One region of the Paenibacillus sp. F024 genome, then DNA from elsewhere that is predicted to be linked to it. Evidence: riboswitches for the same ligand, from Rfam matches in the RefSeq annotation. Region 1 holds a riboswitch; each other region holds the start of a gene.
The links. Region 1 has a riboswitch for cyclic di-GMP ahead of ACZYR9_RS01035 (Spo0E family sporulation regulatory protein-aspartic acid phosphatase). Riboswitches for the same ligand answer to the same signal wherever they lie in the genome.

Region 1 (5,042 bases):
GAAAATGAGAGATGATTTGCGCGGAAGCACCGAGGAATGGGTCGAGAAGCTGCATGATACGCAGCAAAAGGATGAAAAAAACCGGAAGCATCAAGGGGACGGACACCCCGATAAAAAAATGCCGGCCAAACGGCACCGAAACGGTAACTAATTTTTCTTACCGAACCGCCTTAGGGCGGTTTTTTGCATGAATGGTTTAAGCAAAATCGTCTGCCGTTTGTCTCAGGAGAGGGCTTGACAGAACAGGACAGAGCAGATATCGTCATTTCTATGAGCCGGCCAAAATAAAGAATGGTTTTGGCAGCGGAAATCAACTATTAAATCAGCACGGGAGGAGACCGCGGTGGAATTATGGATGTTCTATTTGCCGGCTATCAACCTGATCGCTTTTGGCATCATGGGTTACGATAAATCCCAGGCGAAAAAAGGCAGCCGGAGAATAGCCGAGAAAACGCTGTTTTTCATCGCTGCGGCCGGAGGAGCGTTAGGCATGTGGATAGGCATGCGGAAATGGAGACATAAGACAAAGCATCCTTCTTTTGTTTACGGCATTCCGCTGCTGTTTGTCTTGAATGCGACACTCATTTATTATTTCGGTTCAGCCTGATGCGGCTTTAAGTTCTAATGTTGATGGAGGATGTCTATGGAAGCTATGCTGTGGGGAGGCTTCACATCGTCGCTTGCGACGGCGTTGGGCGCAATTCCGGTCCTTTTTATGAAAGAGTTATCTCATCGAGCCAAGGATGTACTGCTTGCCTTTACGGCAGGCATTATGGTATCCGCCTCCATGTACAGCCTGATTCCTTCTGCACTGGCGATGTCCGGCTTGACAGTGCTTTGCATCGGTGTGCTGCTTGGCACCATAGCGCTGACATTGCTCGAAAAGCTGGTTCCGCATATCGACCTTGCGCATGCCAGAGATAGCGGGATTTCAGGCAAATTAACGCTTGAACGAAAGTCCGTCTTGTTTTTGACGGCGATGACACTGCACAATTTGCCCGAAGGGCTTTCCGTCGGGGTGAGCTATGCGAGCGGCCAAGAGGAGCTAGGACCTCTGGTCGCACTATCCATGGGTCTGCAGAACGCCCCGGAAGGTTTCTTGGTTGCGTTGTTTCTAATTATGCAAAAGGCTCGTAAAAGCACAGCGATATTGTTCGCTTTATTCACGGGGATGCTGGAGTTTGCCAGCTGTATTATTGGTTTTTATTTGACCGCTTATGTTTCCGGACTTATACCGTACGGTCTTGCATTTGCTGGAGGAGCCATGCTGTTTATCGTTTACAAGGAGCTGATCCCGGAGAGTCACGGACACGGCTATGAAAGAATGGCGACCTTTTCTTTCATCATCGGACTGCTGGTGATGATCGGGTTGACGGAAACTTTGGGTTAGCAGATTGGTGTTCAATTGGGGAAGCAACCCCCTCAATGTAAAACGATCGAACCCGTAAAAGGTACTGAATATCGGCATTGTCAAAAGCACCGGCAGCGAATCGATTTTCGTAACGGTGTTTTTTCGCACGAAGTCCTGGCAGGGCGAGTACCATACTAGTACGAGACTTGGATATAATATAGTCAAATTGTGGAAAATGTGTTAGAATAAAATAAAATAATGTCGAAACATCATTGGTTTACTCTATCGATGTCGAAAGTTTTGGAATTTACTTTAATATTTTCTATCAAATCGCCAACATTTTACATTAAAGTGATGGTCCGATAAAGGCACAGCCATTGAAAAGTGGTGTCGCAAAGCTATAGGGGCTAACGTGTGAAAACACACCATGCCAGCCAGCCGCCGGAATGAGGTTGAGAAAACCCTTCATTCGGAGGGTTTTCTTTTTTTCATTCTATACGAAATTCGGGATGCATGGAAGATTCGTTACCAGGAATTTTGCTTTTACTCTGCAAGGACGGTGAGAGGCCATGTACTGTGTTTTTAATGAAAAGCGACTGAAACACTTATCGGAAGAGATTGAAATGATTCGACTTAGAATGCATGGCATATTCAACATGAAGCTGTGCTTTTCAGACCCGGAAGTCAAAGCATTAAGCAAAGAATTGGATTGTGCCGTAATCAGATACCAAGAGTATGCGAAGCGATTAACGTGAATGAATAGAGAACAAGTGTGAGGCATGACACGGAAAGGATGATGTCAATGATCGGTGAGCAGGCAGTAAGCGGACTTACTCAGCTGTTAGTAAAAGATATAGCTACCTATGAACACAGCATAAGAATTGGAAAAATGGCTAAGTTGATGGCTGCCTATCTTGATTTTGATGAAACGCAAACCCAAAAATTGATTGCAGGCTGCTGCTTGCACAATATTGGCAAGGTACATATCCATGAGTCCATTTTACAAAAGAAAGCCTCTCTTACCCTGGAAGAATGGAAATTTATGAAGCGCCATGCGTTTTTCGGCGTTCAGATGGCCGTCATGGAAGGAATTACCGATCAGGATATCATTGACATCATTCATTACCATCATGAGCGTTGGGATGGTACGGGTTACCCCGACGGCTTGAAAGGTACCGACATTCCGGTATATGCCCGCATTTGTTCGATACTGGACGCATTCGACAGCATGATTTCGGATCGCCCCTACAGAAAAGGGATGTCCATCCAGCAAGCCCGTGAAGAGCTGCTGCGGCAGAGTTGTTCGCAATTTGATGGTCGTTATGTTCAGGTGTTTCTCACCATTCAGGAAATGATATTGGCTCATATTCAAAGAGATTCCGTGCAATCCATGACTTATCACGACAGATCGGTTTACCATTCCGAGATCGTTTAATCATAGGTCGCCTATCGGCGGTTTATTTTTCATTTGGCGGAAGGAAATTGGGGGGAGGGCAATGAATAAAAAAAGAGGTCGGCAGGGAGTAGCCTAAGCATACATGATTGGAGGGAAATGACAGGTGAAAAAGGGTATTGCGTCTAGGACATGGAAGTTGTTATTCGCTTTTTGGATGATGATGGCCATGCTGATGATTCCGGCTCCCCGAGCGGATGCGGGAGCTTTCACTTATAAGGTTTATCCGAAAGGAACGGTGGGCATATCCAAACCGGTCATCGGATTTGAGCTAGGCGATTGGAACGGATTACAGGTCGGTTCGTTTCAGATGAAGCTGGATCAAAATCAGGTACCGGGGACCTTTGATCAAGAAACGATGAGTTTTACCTATACACCGGCTGTGGGATTAGAGCCAGGAGAGCATTCGGTTGAAGTACAGCTGCAATTTATCGGTTACCAGCCTATTTTTTTGGATTGGACGTTCACTATAGCGAGGAATCCTTTAAGCGAGGTTCCTGCCACTTTCTCACAGACTCATCAGCTGGGCTTGAAGGCGATCAATGATTATCGGATGCTGTACGGGTTAAAGCCTTTAAAGCTAAACAGGAATCTGACGTTAGCAGCCAAGAATCATGCCCAATATTTGAATATGAACCGTATTGCGCAGACGACTTCGGACTCGCTGCATGACCAAAGGAAAGGCATGCCCGGTTATACCGGGGCAACCCTTTCTGAACGCGCAGTATATGCCGGGTATTATCGCGGCGTGGGGGAAGATGTATCCTTCAATACGGGAAATCTTGTGGAGTCCGTCGATAAGCTCTTTGATGCGCCATATCACCGCGAGCCCTTTTTAATGCCTCATGTTACGGAAGCGGGTATTGATATGGTCGGAGATTATGTGGTCATTGTGTTCGGGTATGGAGAAAAATCCGATACGGAGATGACGGTATCACCCGCTCCGGGAGATCCTTATGTCCCGCTGCTTTTTGACGGCTATGAAACGCCGGATCCCATTCGCATGTATGCTTCAAGAAAATATCCTGTCGGATACCCGCTTATGGTTTCGGTAACGGGAAGCGGCATTAGCGAAATCCGGCTGCTTGAATCGACGCTGAAGGATGAATCGGGTCAACCGGTGAAGCTGCTGCAAAACAGTCCGAGCAATGATGATCATTTAACTAACAGCGTCATCTTAATTCCACCCGAGCCGCTGCAGCCTGACACCTCATATTCCGCGTTTGTGAAGCTGGGTGTCACCGAGAACGGAGTATCCAAAACGCTTGAGAAATCATGGAATTTTCATACGGAGCCGGTCGAAGGCATCGGTAAGCAGAAGCTGCACGAAGATATTGCAGCGTATATGAAGCTGGCGGCAGAGCAAAAAGAGAAAGTCCGGCACGTGGTCACCTTCAAGCTGGACGATGATAGCTATACACTGGATAACATCAAGTTTCTGTTGAAAAGAGCTCCGTTGATTGACGAAGGCACCTCATATTTATGGGTTAGGGACTTAGCCGCCGCACTAGGCGCTGACGTTACATGGGATGATAAGCGCAAAGCCGCGATCTATACGAAGAGCGGCCGGGAGATCACATTCTTTACGGGGCGTAACGAGTATGCGATTAACGGTATCGAACAACCCACTCAATCACCGGCCCGATTGGAAAACGAGCTCACGATGATACCGGTACGCTTGCTGTCCGAGGTATTAGGAGCCCATGTAGAGTATTTGCCGCAAACGCGGAGCGTAAAAATTATATACTGAACCTCCATGAAAAGCCGAATGGCCCCATTGAAGTGATGGGGCCGTTTTTTGTACAATGAACTTGGTTGTTCATTGACAAGGAGGAACGAAGATGCATTCCTTTCAAGCGGAACCACAGCTTCAAACCGATTCCCATAAACAGAAGCGTGAACGTGTCCAGCATTTATGAGGGAAGTGATCGGGTGATTATTCGTGAGACGGAACAAGAGTTTATCATGATTACACAACATGACCACGCGAAACTGTCAGGAAGGATTGCAAGTCACTTTAAAAAGCCGTTTTTCGTAGAAGATGATTATTTTGAAGACGTTGTCTGTGCTGTGCATGAGCACGATAGAAGCTGGATAAGGCTCGATGATACACCGATTTGGAATGACCGGACCTCATCACCGTTTTCGTTTATGGATTACCCGCTGTTACCTAAATTGGCCTTGTATAGAATCGGAATGGATGAAATTGAGGAAGGAAACCCATATGCTGCTCTTTTA
Region 2 (5,042 bases), on a different contig from region 1:
ACAATTCACTCATCTTTCGGAACGGTTGCGTTATATCCAAGAGGAGAGCCAAGCGAAATTAGAGAGGGCCGGGAATAAAATCAAATCGTTAGCACAGAAAATCGATGAATTCATAGGGCTGGAGTTAAGAAGCCGGGAGGATGCCGAGGCCTTGATTCAATTAGCGGAAGAAAATAAAGTTCTCCAGGAGGAATTAATGAATGCGCGAGAGGCCCGTTCAATGGAGAAGGATATTTTACAAAAGGAATACATACCGCGGTTTGAAAAGATCTACCCGCATTGTGAATTCCACAAGGAGTTTTTTCATGATTTTATTCAATTGACAACGAAGGACCGGATCCAAGTGGAACGTGAAATTTGTCTTATGCATTATTGTCTAGCCGAGGTGGAATCGAAAAGACGCCCGAATACGGTCCACTCTGCCGTAGGGAATTTGCTGGAGATGCCATTCTCGTCTAAGGGAAGAATCTACTATCGGCATCATCAGAACCGGCTCTATATTTATCGGGTAAGCAAAACGGAAAAAGACCAAAAAGTAGTCATTCGATGGCTGCAAAACAGTTTACATGCCTGAGCTGCCGGAATATAAGGGCGGGAAAGCAGAAATAAGAAAGGAAGACATCGGCCTGTTAAGGCCGATGTCTTCAGGGGTTGTTGTACCGCGCTTGATGCAATTCATCCATCGCTTTACTCTTCATCTAGTAAAGACCTGGTGCCGCTTCACTTCCTCATCTTGAAGCAGCACTTTATCCAGCTTTAAAACGCCAACCAGATCGCCGCCGGTAATTCCGATGCCTACCAAAAGGCTGCCATTGACATGGCCGAAATGGTCCGGAGGAGGTTGGACATCCTCGAAGGTAGTGACTTTATTCACACTATCGACAATGATCCCCACCGTACCCTCTTGATGATGAACGACCATAATGCGGGTCGTCTTCGAAGCCTCCTTGTCCTGAAGCCGAAACAGGCTTCGAAGGCTGATGATCGGAACCACCTTTCCTCTTAGATGAATGACCCCTTTGACGTAGGATACCGCACTGGGAATGGGGGTAATGGTCTGCATCTTGATAATTTCGTGGATTTCCTGAATACGGATAGCGTATTGTTCACCGCCGATATGAAATTCCACGTACTTTTCCTGCTCAATGAACTGCATCAATCTGACCTCATTTTTTCTAAAAATCGTTATTTAATTTTAAAGACAGAGACGGATTCATTCAAGCCTTCGGCAAGCTGTGCAAGCGACTGCGATGTAGCGGCCGTTTCCTCCGAAGCTGCGGCAGCCTCCTGGCTGGCAGACGAGATGTTTTCAATGGAATGCATAACCTCATTGGACTGGGCGGCCTGTTCTTCGCATGCAGCTGCAATTTCCCCCGCCTTGAGCTCGGTTTTGCTGATCATGTCAATAATTCGATCAAACGCCTTTCCTGTCTCCTCGGATTGGCTTACCCCATCGGAAACGGCCGTTACACTTCTATGGGTGTTTTCCTGCATGCCTTTGATGATCGCCGTAATTTGTTTGGTTGCCTCGCCGCTGCGCTCGGCCAGCTTGCGCACTTCATCGGCTACAACCGCAAATCCTCTTCCCTGCTCTCCGGCGCGCGCCGCCTCAATGGCTGCGTTAAGGGCAAGCAAATTGGTTTGATCCGAGATATCGTCAATGACTTCAATAATCTCTCCGATTTTATTCGAATCTTCCTCTAACCGTGTCATATGCAGATTGACCTGATTCATGCTGGAGATGGAATTTTTGACAATATTTCCTCCATCGTGGGCGATGGCCGTCGTTTGGGCTGCTAATTCCGCGGCCACTTCGGCATTGGCGGCAACCGAATTAATGGCTGCAGACAGCTCGCTGAATAATTCCTGCATATTTTGGGCGGATTGGGCTTGCGCCGAGACTCTGCCGGCAATTTCATCCGTCGTTGCGGAAATTTGCTCCGATGCGGCAGCCACATTATGGGATGAGCTTACGACTCCCCCGATCAAGTCCCGCAGATTATGAACCATATGGTTCACCGATGCGGCTAGCTGTCCCAATTCATCCTTGGAATGAACTGTGATTTCTTCCGTCAGATTTCCGGCGGCGATTTGTTCCGTCGTAAGCATCAATTGCTTCAAAGGAGCCGTAATCGAACGAACGATCCACAACGCTAACATTACACCAATGACAATAGCGATGGCAATAACGGCAATGGTGGTATAGAGAATGCGCTTCGTGGCGTTGGCAATTTCCGACATCTCAATGGCGCCGATAATCTTCCAGCCGGTCAATGGATTAGTGACAAATACCGCCTTGGTGTCCATCCCGTTAAACTGAAATTCCACGGTTCCGGAATCGGATGCGTAAAGCTCGGACACATACGGCTCCGTGTTATCCGTACCCGGTTCAATTGTAGGATTGGTTACGTACTTGCGGTCCCTGTCCAGTATAAACACATACCCGTTCTGGCCGACTTTAATACTGTTCACTTGTTTGGCAAGGTCGGTCAAAACCAGGCTGCCGCCGACAACTCCCGTTTCATCGTCACTGGTTTTCGAAGGGTTCACGGCGATTTGATTATTCGTTGCGGAGAGGAACGGATCACTTACGATAGCCTTCCCTTTATTCTCCGTAGCTGTAATAAACCACGGTCTGGTCCGCGGATCGTAGCCCTCTATGGTCCTGTCGGGAGAAAAGATCATCACTCCGGTATTTGTTCCGAAATATACGACTTCATACTGGGGATTAATCGCCTTATAGGGCTCCAGAATGGCTCTAACCCGCGGGCTGGCCGTTCCATCCACCATTTCGCCCTTGATCTGCTGCGCCAAAAAATCCATGTCGGATAAGCTTTTGGAAATGAGGCTGGTAATTTGATCGTTTGCAGAGTTCACGCTTTGACTTGCGCTTTGCATAATTTGGTCTTCCACCTGCTGCCGCGCTTCCAGATAAGAAAACCAGCCGACGACGCTGCACGGCAGGATTAATATGACTAGAAATGCTGCAATTAAACGGGTTTGAATACTCATTTTCAACATGGGTGCACTGCCTCCTGAACGTAATGATTTGCGGGTTGTTTCCAAGTGGTCCGAGAATCAGATGCTGTGCTTTTCCTCCTCGAATGGAATCTGAACAAAAAAAAGAAGCTGCCCTTGACGAGGTGACGGGGCAGATTCTTGGTCCCCATTGGCGGCCCGGCTGCCATAACATGATGCTGTAGGCCCGCAGCTTTGCGTCCCTGCCTTTCGACAGATTTGCCTTTTTCAATTGGTATTGTTAGAAAATTCGAAAACAGAAAATTACAAAATTCGATAAAATATTTTATATTCCGACAGGCATCTTTTTCCATATTACACACATCGGTGGAAGAGATCAAGTAAAGAAAAGGTTAAAATTTTATTATAATCAGTTATAGCAAGAGTCTTAAGTTCTATTTTAAAAGGAGGTTTATGGAAAGTATTGACCATGATCTAATTGCGAACGCATATTCGAGACAGCCTCATGTCACATGGGAATGATATCCTCTATTGGAAAGTAGTTATCTTGACTTTTCGGAGGGTATCGATGACCAATAAAACAGATAAAATTCAGATCGACATCTTAACCATTTTACTGCAGCTTGGGCTGAATACGGACATCATTCGTAACCTACCGCAAGAGCAGACTAACAACCGATGAAAATTGCGACCTAGGAAGGAAGTTCCCTTGTATTAGAAGAATAAGTAATATACAGGAAAATAGTACTAGATGATTAAGGGGGATGAGCATGATCGACAAAGTCATCCGCATGTTCACCATTATCAACGCCATTCAGGCAAATCCCGGCATTTCGGCATCCGATCTGGCACTCAAAAGTAATGTGAACATTAGAACGATATACCGGGACTTGGATACACTTAGCCTGATCGCCCCGGTTACCAATGACGGGCGGGGAACAGGCTACCGTTTTATGGGTAAATTTTTTCTTTATCCGCTCAATTTCACGGAGCAGGAGGCGCTTGTATTCTCGCTGCTGCCTTCCGTACTGGACAAAGATAAGCTCCCGCCCGGATTTGACACGGCTTACGATAAGGTCATGGCTACCCATTTAAAGGAGAAGTCCAGGCAAAACCGGTTGGTCGAAAACTTGGCCGATATCATCCAAATGGGGACGCCGGCGTATCGCAAAGAAAGCCCGAACTTTCTTCAACCGATCATTGAGGCGATTTTGGAACAGAAAACGATCGATACCATCTACCACACGCAGTACAGGGATGAAACCACCATACGGAAAATAGACCCTTATTATTTGGTGCCCCGTGACCAACGTTTTTATCTGATCGGCTTTTGTCACTTGAAGCAGGCGATTCGCACCTTCCGGATCAGCCGGTTTCAAAAGGTGGAGGTGACGAATCTCTCCTACGACAAAGGAGATTTTAACATCAAGCAATACTTGAAAAATACGTGGACCATTGACCGCGGCGATAAGAATATAACGTTTAAAGTCAGGTTCGCCCCGGAGGTTGCACGATACATCAAAGAAGAGGAGTTATTCGTGCATCCCCGTATGAAGGATCAGAAGGATGGCAGCTTGATCTTTGAGGTTACGGTAAACAACGAAAAGGAGTTCGTCAACTGGATTCTTCAATACGGCCCCAATGCGGAGATATTGGAGCCCAAATCGGTGAGGGAAAGCTTGAAGCAGCAGCTGAGCCTTTGGGTTGAGATGTACAAGTAAGCAGAGACAATTGGCGAATCGTCTCAAGGGTCGACCGCAGCTTCCCGATCGATGAAAATAAACGAACCCGGCAGGCCGGGTTCGTTTATTTATGCAATCGATTACTTCAGCGTATAAGGCAGCTTGAAAGTCCACAGTTCGGTGCCGTTGTCCGGCGATGTGCTGTCCACACCGAAATCGTTGTCGTTGACGAGGACAAGGGTACTGCCGTTCACAAGCGACAAGCCTTCTATTTTCTCGTACGGATAGCCGAATGCTGCCGCATCGAGAACGGTGCGTTTGGCGGGCGGCAGGATGCCGGTTGCTTTCAAATCCTCTATCGACATTTGCTCCAGCGTTTTG
Region 3 (5,042 bases), on a different contig from region 1:
GAAAGGTTGGAAAAGAAATGCCGAATCATTGGGCTAAAATGATGGTTGAAAAGGCTGCAGACGGTATTTGCCTTTGTAAATGGGATGGCCGTCAACTCACGGTCGAAGAGGCAAATCCGGCTTTTTTCCAGATCATCGGCTATTCAAAAGAAGAACTTTGGACGGATTCCTTTCTATCTTTTCTATCGGTTGAATACAGGGAGTGGGTATTAAAGCGTTTGGAGTTTTTTGAGCATGATGATATCCTGTTCTCAGAAGCGAGATGGACCGTGAAGCACGGCCTTCAAGTGGACGTGGAGCTTTCTTTACGCGAAACGGTTAGGGATGGAGTCTATTACTATGTTATGGTTGTTCGTGACGTCAGCGACAAGAAATGGATTTTGCGGCAAGGGGCGGGATACGATGTAAGCGGAACGCTTACAGAGAAGTTCCGCATTATCGATTGCTCACTCCACTCTGCATTGTTGGATTTACACAAAAAAGACTTGATCGCGCAGCCGTTTCTTTCTTTTGTCGGTTCAAGACATCTGCTTCAAGTAAGGCACTCGCTTCGCCAGGCCTTATGGTCCGGGTCCAGCTTCAGTATGACGCTGGATTGGGTCCATAACAACCAAAAAGCCAGTATCGAGTTTCGCTTTAAACCAATATTAAACGGCAGGAAAGAAGTCGCACGAATTGCATTTGTCGGAAGAAGCTTAACGCAGGAGCAACCACAAAAGCAGTCCGGATTGGCTCATGCGCTGCGGATGCTGATGGCGGAACGTCATATGACGGCAACCAAGCTTTCTGAGCTCACTGGTCTTTCCATAGGAACGATCTCCAAAATGAGAAACGGAAAAATCACGAATCCGCATAAATATTCCATACAATGTATTGCGGATGCTCTAAGTGTTCATATCAGCGAGCTTTGGCGCGATTAAACTTGTAAAGTTATGTAAAAATATATGAAAATAATGCAATCTTTTATCCTTTTTGTCGAAATTTAGCGAAAAACTCACACCTGAAATACATTCAACAAGCATAGATTAGTCCTTTTGTTTTAGACAATGTTGTCGGTTGTCTATATACTTGATTATAATTTAATTAAAATCACATATTCATTACGATAAATGGCAAACTTGTCGAAAGGCAAGGACGCAAAGCAATGGGCCTAAGGTTAGCAATCTAAGCTATGGCAGCCATGCCGCCGATAATGGGAGGATACATGACTCAATGCACCTTTCCCCGGCTGGAGAAAGGTGCATTTTTTCTTCATTACGATATGCTTGATCCCTTGAAAGGAGGTAGTCCCGATGTCCGACTCTATTACGGAAATTGAATTGGTCAAAATGATAAAATCCATGGCGCTGGATTCTACGGAGAATGTTACCGATTTGTCGGATTATTCCAAAGAGGAAGACTTCGGCAATGAGGGAGGGAATAAGAGCCTTAGTTGGTTCAGGGTAAGCGGAAATGAAATTTTTGTGCATACCTCGGATGAAGTTACATCACCTCTTACCATTGAAGCTATACCTCCGGTCAAGCTAACTGTAAATGGAGAAGCGGTATCCGGTGTAGTCACCGTAACATCTGAAGACAAGCTGAAATGGTCCATAGAGGAATCTCCTTTATTTGAAATCCAGGTATCCGAAGATCATATGCTAGCCTACTTGATTGTACGTTCACCTGTAAGGTATGTATGGAAGCTTAGCGAGTGTGAGCCTGCCGCCCACCTGGTTCTTAGAGCGGAGGAGGATCAATCGATCATACTTAACAAGCTTGAGCTTAACGATATTATCTATGAACTGGATCGTTTGTCGATCACGAAAAACCGGAATATCGGGGCTATTTTTGAAGAAGTTCATAACCCGACATTCGAACCGATTCTGATCGCACGGGGAAAGCCTCCCGTTCCGGGAAAGGATGCGGAACTGCAGCTGTTTTTCACAGAACAAGTGGAAACTCAGTATGTGGAAATCGGCGGCGTGATCGATTATAGAAATCATTTAAATATTCCTTCGGTAACCCCTGGAGATGTGATCGCCCGAAAAACTCCGCCGGAAGAAGGGACCGTCGGCTACGACGTTTACGGTAATTTTATTCGTCCGAATGAACCGCAGGACATTGTTATTGTAGCCAAAGACGGGGTGCAAATTCGGGAGGACGGCTTTGTTATCGCTCTTAGCGAAGGAAGACCGCGCATTACAGGCAACCAAACGAAGTTTTTTGATATTACCAAGGCATTTATCGTTCCCGGCGATGTCAATATTGAAACGGGACATATCGTTTTTTCCGGTGACATTATCGTGTATGGTAACGTTATGGAGAATATGATCGTAGAGTCGCTTGGTAATGTATATATATCCGGAAGTGTGTACAACGCCACTGTCACGGCAACCGGAAGTATTCGCATTCAAGGCAACGCCATCAAAAGCAACCTATACTCCGGTTATTTCGGGGTATTGTATAACCGTCTTTATAACAATTCGAAATTGTTAATGTCCCAATTCGAGCAGCTGCTCGAAGCAGCGAAGCTTCTCTCCGATATGGTGGAGAAGAAGGGGCAGAAGCCTCATTACGGACAAATTATACTACTGCTTGTGGAGAACAAGTTTAAAGACCTTACCAAGCTGATCAAAGAAGCATTATCGGTCATTATTAATATCAGGTCACGGGACAAGACGGCCTGGTTGAATCTGAAAGACATGCTGGAGCGATTTCTACAGCTCTCGAGAATGCCTCAAATGATCTCTAACGGTACGGTACTCGGCATTTTGAACTCTCTTAAGGAAACGGTGCAGCACGTTGGGAGCATGCAGGAAGCCAAAGTGAGGATCGATATGGGGCAATGCCATCTATCGACACTTAAATCTAACGGTGACATTTTGATCCGAAAAGAAGGGGTTTTGCAAAGCGACCTGTACTCAGCGGGCAACATTGTATTTTATGATAAAGATGCCGTATGCCGAGGCTCTCGTTTGGAAGCGGATGGCATCATCTCTGCAATGATGGTTGGCGGTCAAACGGGAGCTCCGTCGGTACTCAAATCCAAGACGAAAATCATGCTGAAGAGCATGAGCTCCGGAAGAGTATGCATAGGAAATTATTGCATCGAAATTCTGGATAGCATTGAGGATCAGACGATCGATATGGATTGGATTAAGAGTCGCGTATATGCCGCAAGAGGCATTCAAAATCCACAGACTAATGGTAAATTGGCGTGATGAAGAACGAAAAAGAAGTAAATCCGTTGATGGAAATGTCGCATCTCTTGGGCAAGAGGTTGAATAAAAATATATATAATCGATATGGACTATTAATTCTTCCGGCTTCCTCCATTCTTACAACGGAACATATTTTATCGCTTCATGAGCATGACCTAAAGCTTAGCAGTACAGATGTGATTCTTCCGAAAATTGAGCCTGAAAAGCTCGTAAGATTTGCTATCCATGAGATGAAGGAGATGTTTGTAGATATCCGTACCGCCGGTCGGGTACCTATTGAGAAAGTATGCCGTACGGTGCTCCCAGCCCTCATGCGTATTACGAGCGATTCGGACACGTATCGTATATTGTTGGCGCTGGAGCAGCAGGATGAGGACACGTTTAAGCACAGTGTCGGAGTCAGTGTATTGGCGGGTTTAATCGGCAAATGGCTCGGATTATCCGTGAATGAGCGGGTGCGTGTCAGCCTGGCGGGTTTGCTGCATGATGTGGGCAAGCTGTTTGTTCCGCAATCGATCCTTCAAAAGCCGGGCAAATTAAATGAAGACGAATACCGCGAAGTGAAGCGTCACTCTCAGTACGGTTATGATCTTCTTGTTCGCGAAGCGGGTTTGGATCCGCATGTTGCTTTGGCTGCGCTGCAGCACCATGAACGGGAGGATGGCAGCGGGTACCCTGCCGGATTGACCGGAAACCGACTGGAACTCGTTAGTAAAATCGTAGCCGTCGCCGACGTGTTTCATGCGATGTCTTCAAAAAGGGCGTACCGAAACGCATTGCCTTTATTTGATGTTCTCCAAAGTATTGCTGATCATGCTTATGGTATGCTGGAGCCGGGGATTGTTCGCTGCTTTATCCGGCATGTGACCGAATGCACGATTGGCAGTCATGTCGCCTTGTCGGATGGAACGCAAGCCACCATTGTGATGGTGCGGGAGGCCGATCCTTTTCGCCCCTTGGTGCATGGAGCCGGTGGGTTTATCGACCTGAGGGAGTGCCCGGGTTTGAAGATCGGAAGGCTAAGCGATGGAGGAACCGTTTCCGTATAGTTGAAATTGTGTAGGGCGCCGGGCGGATTACCGCTGATCGGGCGCTTTTTCAATTTGCGGCTTACGACTATCGTCATTAATGAATATAGTCGTGATTATGCCATGTTAAGGATGAAGAAGGATCAGGAAAGTCATATCGGGTTAGAGGAGATCATATAATACCCATTACAGGAGAATGAAGACGTTTTCGGACAACCTTGGCACAAGAAGGCGATCCGAAGGCGGTTGCCATTCGCAGCAAGACATGACTAGCCTGATGTGGAGGTGGTTTCTATGACCAGCAAACCTTGGCTCAAGCATTACCCGGCTGAGGTGCCACCGACCTTTGATTATCCGAAGCAGAACCTGGCACATTTCTTAAAGGAGTCCGCCCAAGCCTATCCGAAGCATGCCGCTTTAGATTTTATGGGCAAAAAGTTGTCTTATCGGGAACTGCTCGATGCAGCCTACCGGTTTGCGAATACGCTGATCCGGCTCGGAATTCGAAAGGGTCATCGTGTAGCGATAATGCTTCCCAATTGCCCGCAAGCTGTGATTTCTTACTTTGGCACTCTTCTCATGGGCGGAGTGGTTGTCATGACCAACCCGATGTACACGCCGCGTGAGCTGGAGCACCAGATCAAGGACTCGGGGGCGAGCGTGATTGTGACATTGGATTTATTGTTCGACCAGGTGAATCAGATAAAGGAGAAAGCGGATATCCGCCATATTATTGTAACGTCTCTCAAGGATTATTTGCCGGTACCTCAAAATTGGCTGTATCCTGTTTTTGCCAAGCTTAAAAGGATGA

Region 2: linked by a shared signal. The riboswitch ahead of ACZYR9_RS08035 (methyl-accepting chemotaxis protein) and the one ahead of ACZYR9_RS01035 (Spo0E family sporulation regulatory protein-aspartic acid phosphatase) in region 1 are both predicted to bind cyclic di-GMP.
Region 3: linked by a shared signal. The riboswitch ahead of ACZYR9_RS04700 (flagellar assembly protein A) and the one ahead of ACZYR9_RS01035 (Spo0E family sporulation regulatory protein-aspartic acid phosphatase) in region 1 are both predicted to bind cyclic di-GMP.

What each region holds. Positions count from the first base shown of each region.
Region 1 is NZ_JBVASZ010000001.1:212,932-217,973, reverse strand. It holds gene ACZYR9_RS01050 (DUF4023 domain-containing protein) at 5-151, shown strand; gene ACZYR9_RS01045 (DUF1294 domain-containing protein) at 344-607, shown strand; gene ACZYR9_RS01040 (ZIP family metal transporter) at 644-1,390, shown strand; cyclic di-GMP riboswitch class I at 1,709-1,797, shown strand; gene ACZYR9_RS01035 (Spo0E family sporulation regulatory protein-aspartic acid phosphatase) at 1,921-2,106, shown strand; gene ACZYR9_RS01030 (HD-GYP domain-containing protein) at 2,154-2,786, shown strand; gene ACZYR9_RS01025 (stalk domain-containing protein) at 2,911-4,554, shown strand; gene ACZYR9_RS01020 (DUF3891 family protein) at 4,737-5,042, shown strand, end outside.
Region 2 is NZ_JBVASZ010000005.1:146,029-151,070, forward strand. It holds gene ACZYR9_RS08025 (hypothetical protein) at 1-574, shown strand, start outside; gene ACZYR9_RS08030 (chemotaxis protein CheW) at 695-1,156, opposite strand; gene ACZYR9_RS08035 (methyl-accepting chemotaxis protein) at 1,186-3,021, opposite strand; cyclic di-GMP riboswitch class I at 3,169-3,252, opposite strand; gene ACZYR9_RS08040 (helix-turn-helix transcriptional regulator) at 3,750-4,700, shown strand; gene ACZYR9_RS08045 (esterase-like activity of phytase family protein) at 4,802-5,042, opposite strand, start outside.
Region 3 is NZ_JBVASZ010000002.1:182,539-187,580, forward strand. It holds gene ACZYR9_RS04690 (DUF429 domain-containing protein) at 1-2, shown strand, start outside; gene ACZYR9_RS04695 (helix-turn-helix domain-containing protein) at 18-920, shown strand; cyclic di-GMP riboswitch class I at 1,102-1,191, shown strand; gene ACZYR9_RS04700 (flagellar assembly protein A) at 1,293-3,203, shown strand; gene ACZYR9_RS04705 (HD-GYP domain-containing protein) at 3,203-4,252, shown strand; gene ACZYR9_RS04710 (AMP-binding protein) at 4,526-5,042, shown strand, end outside.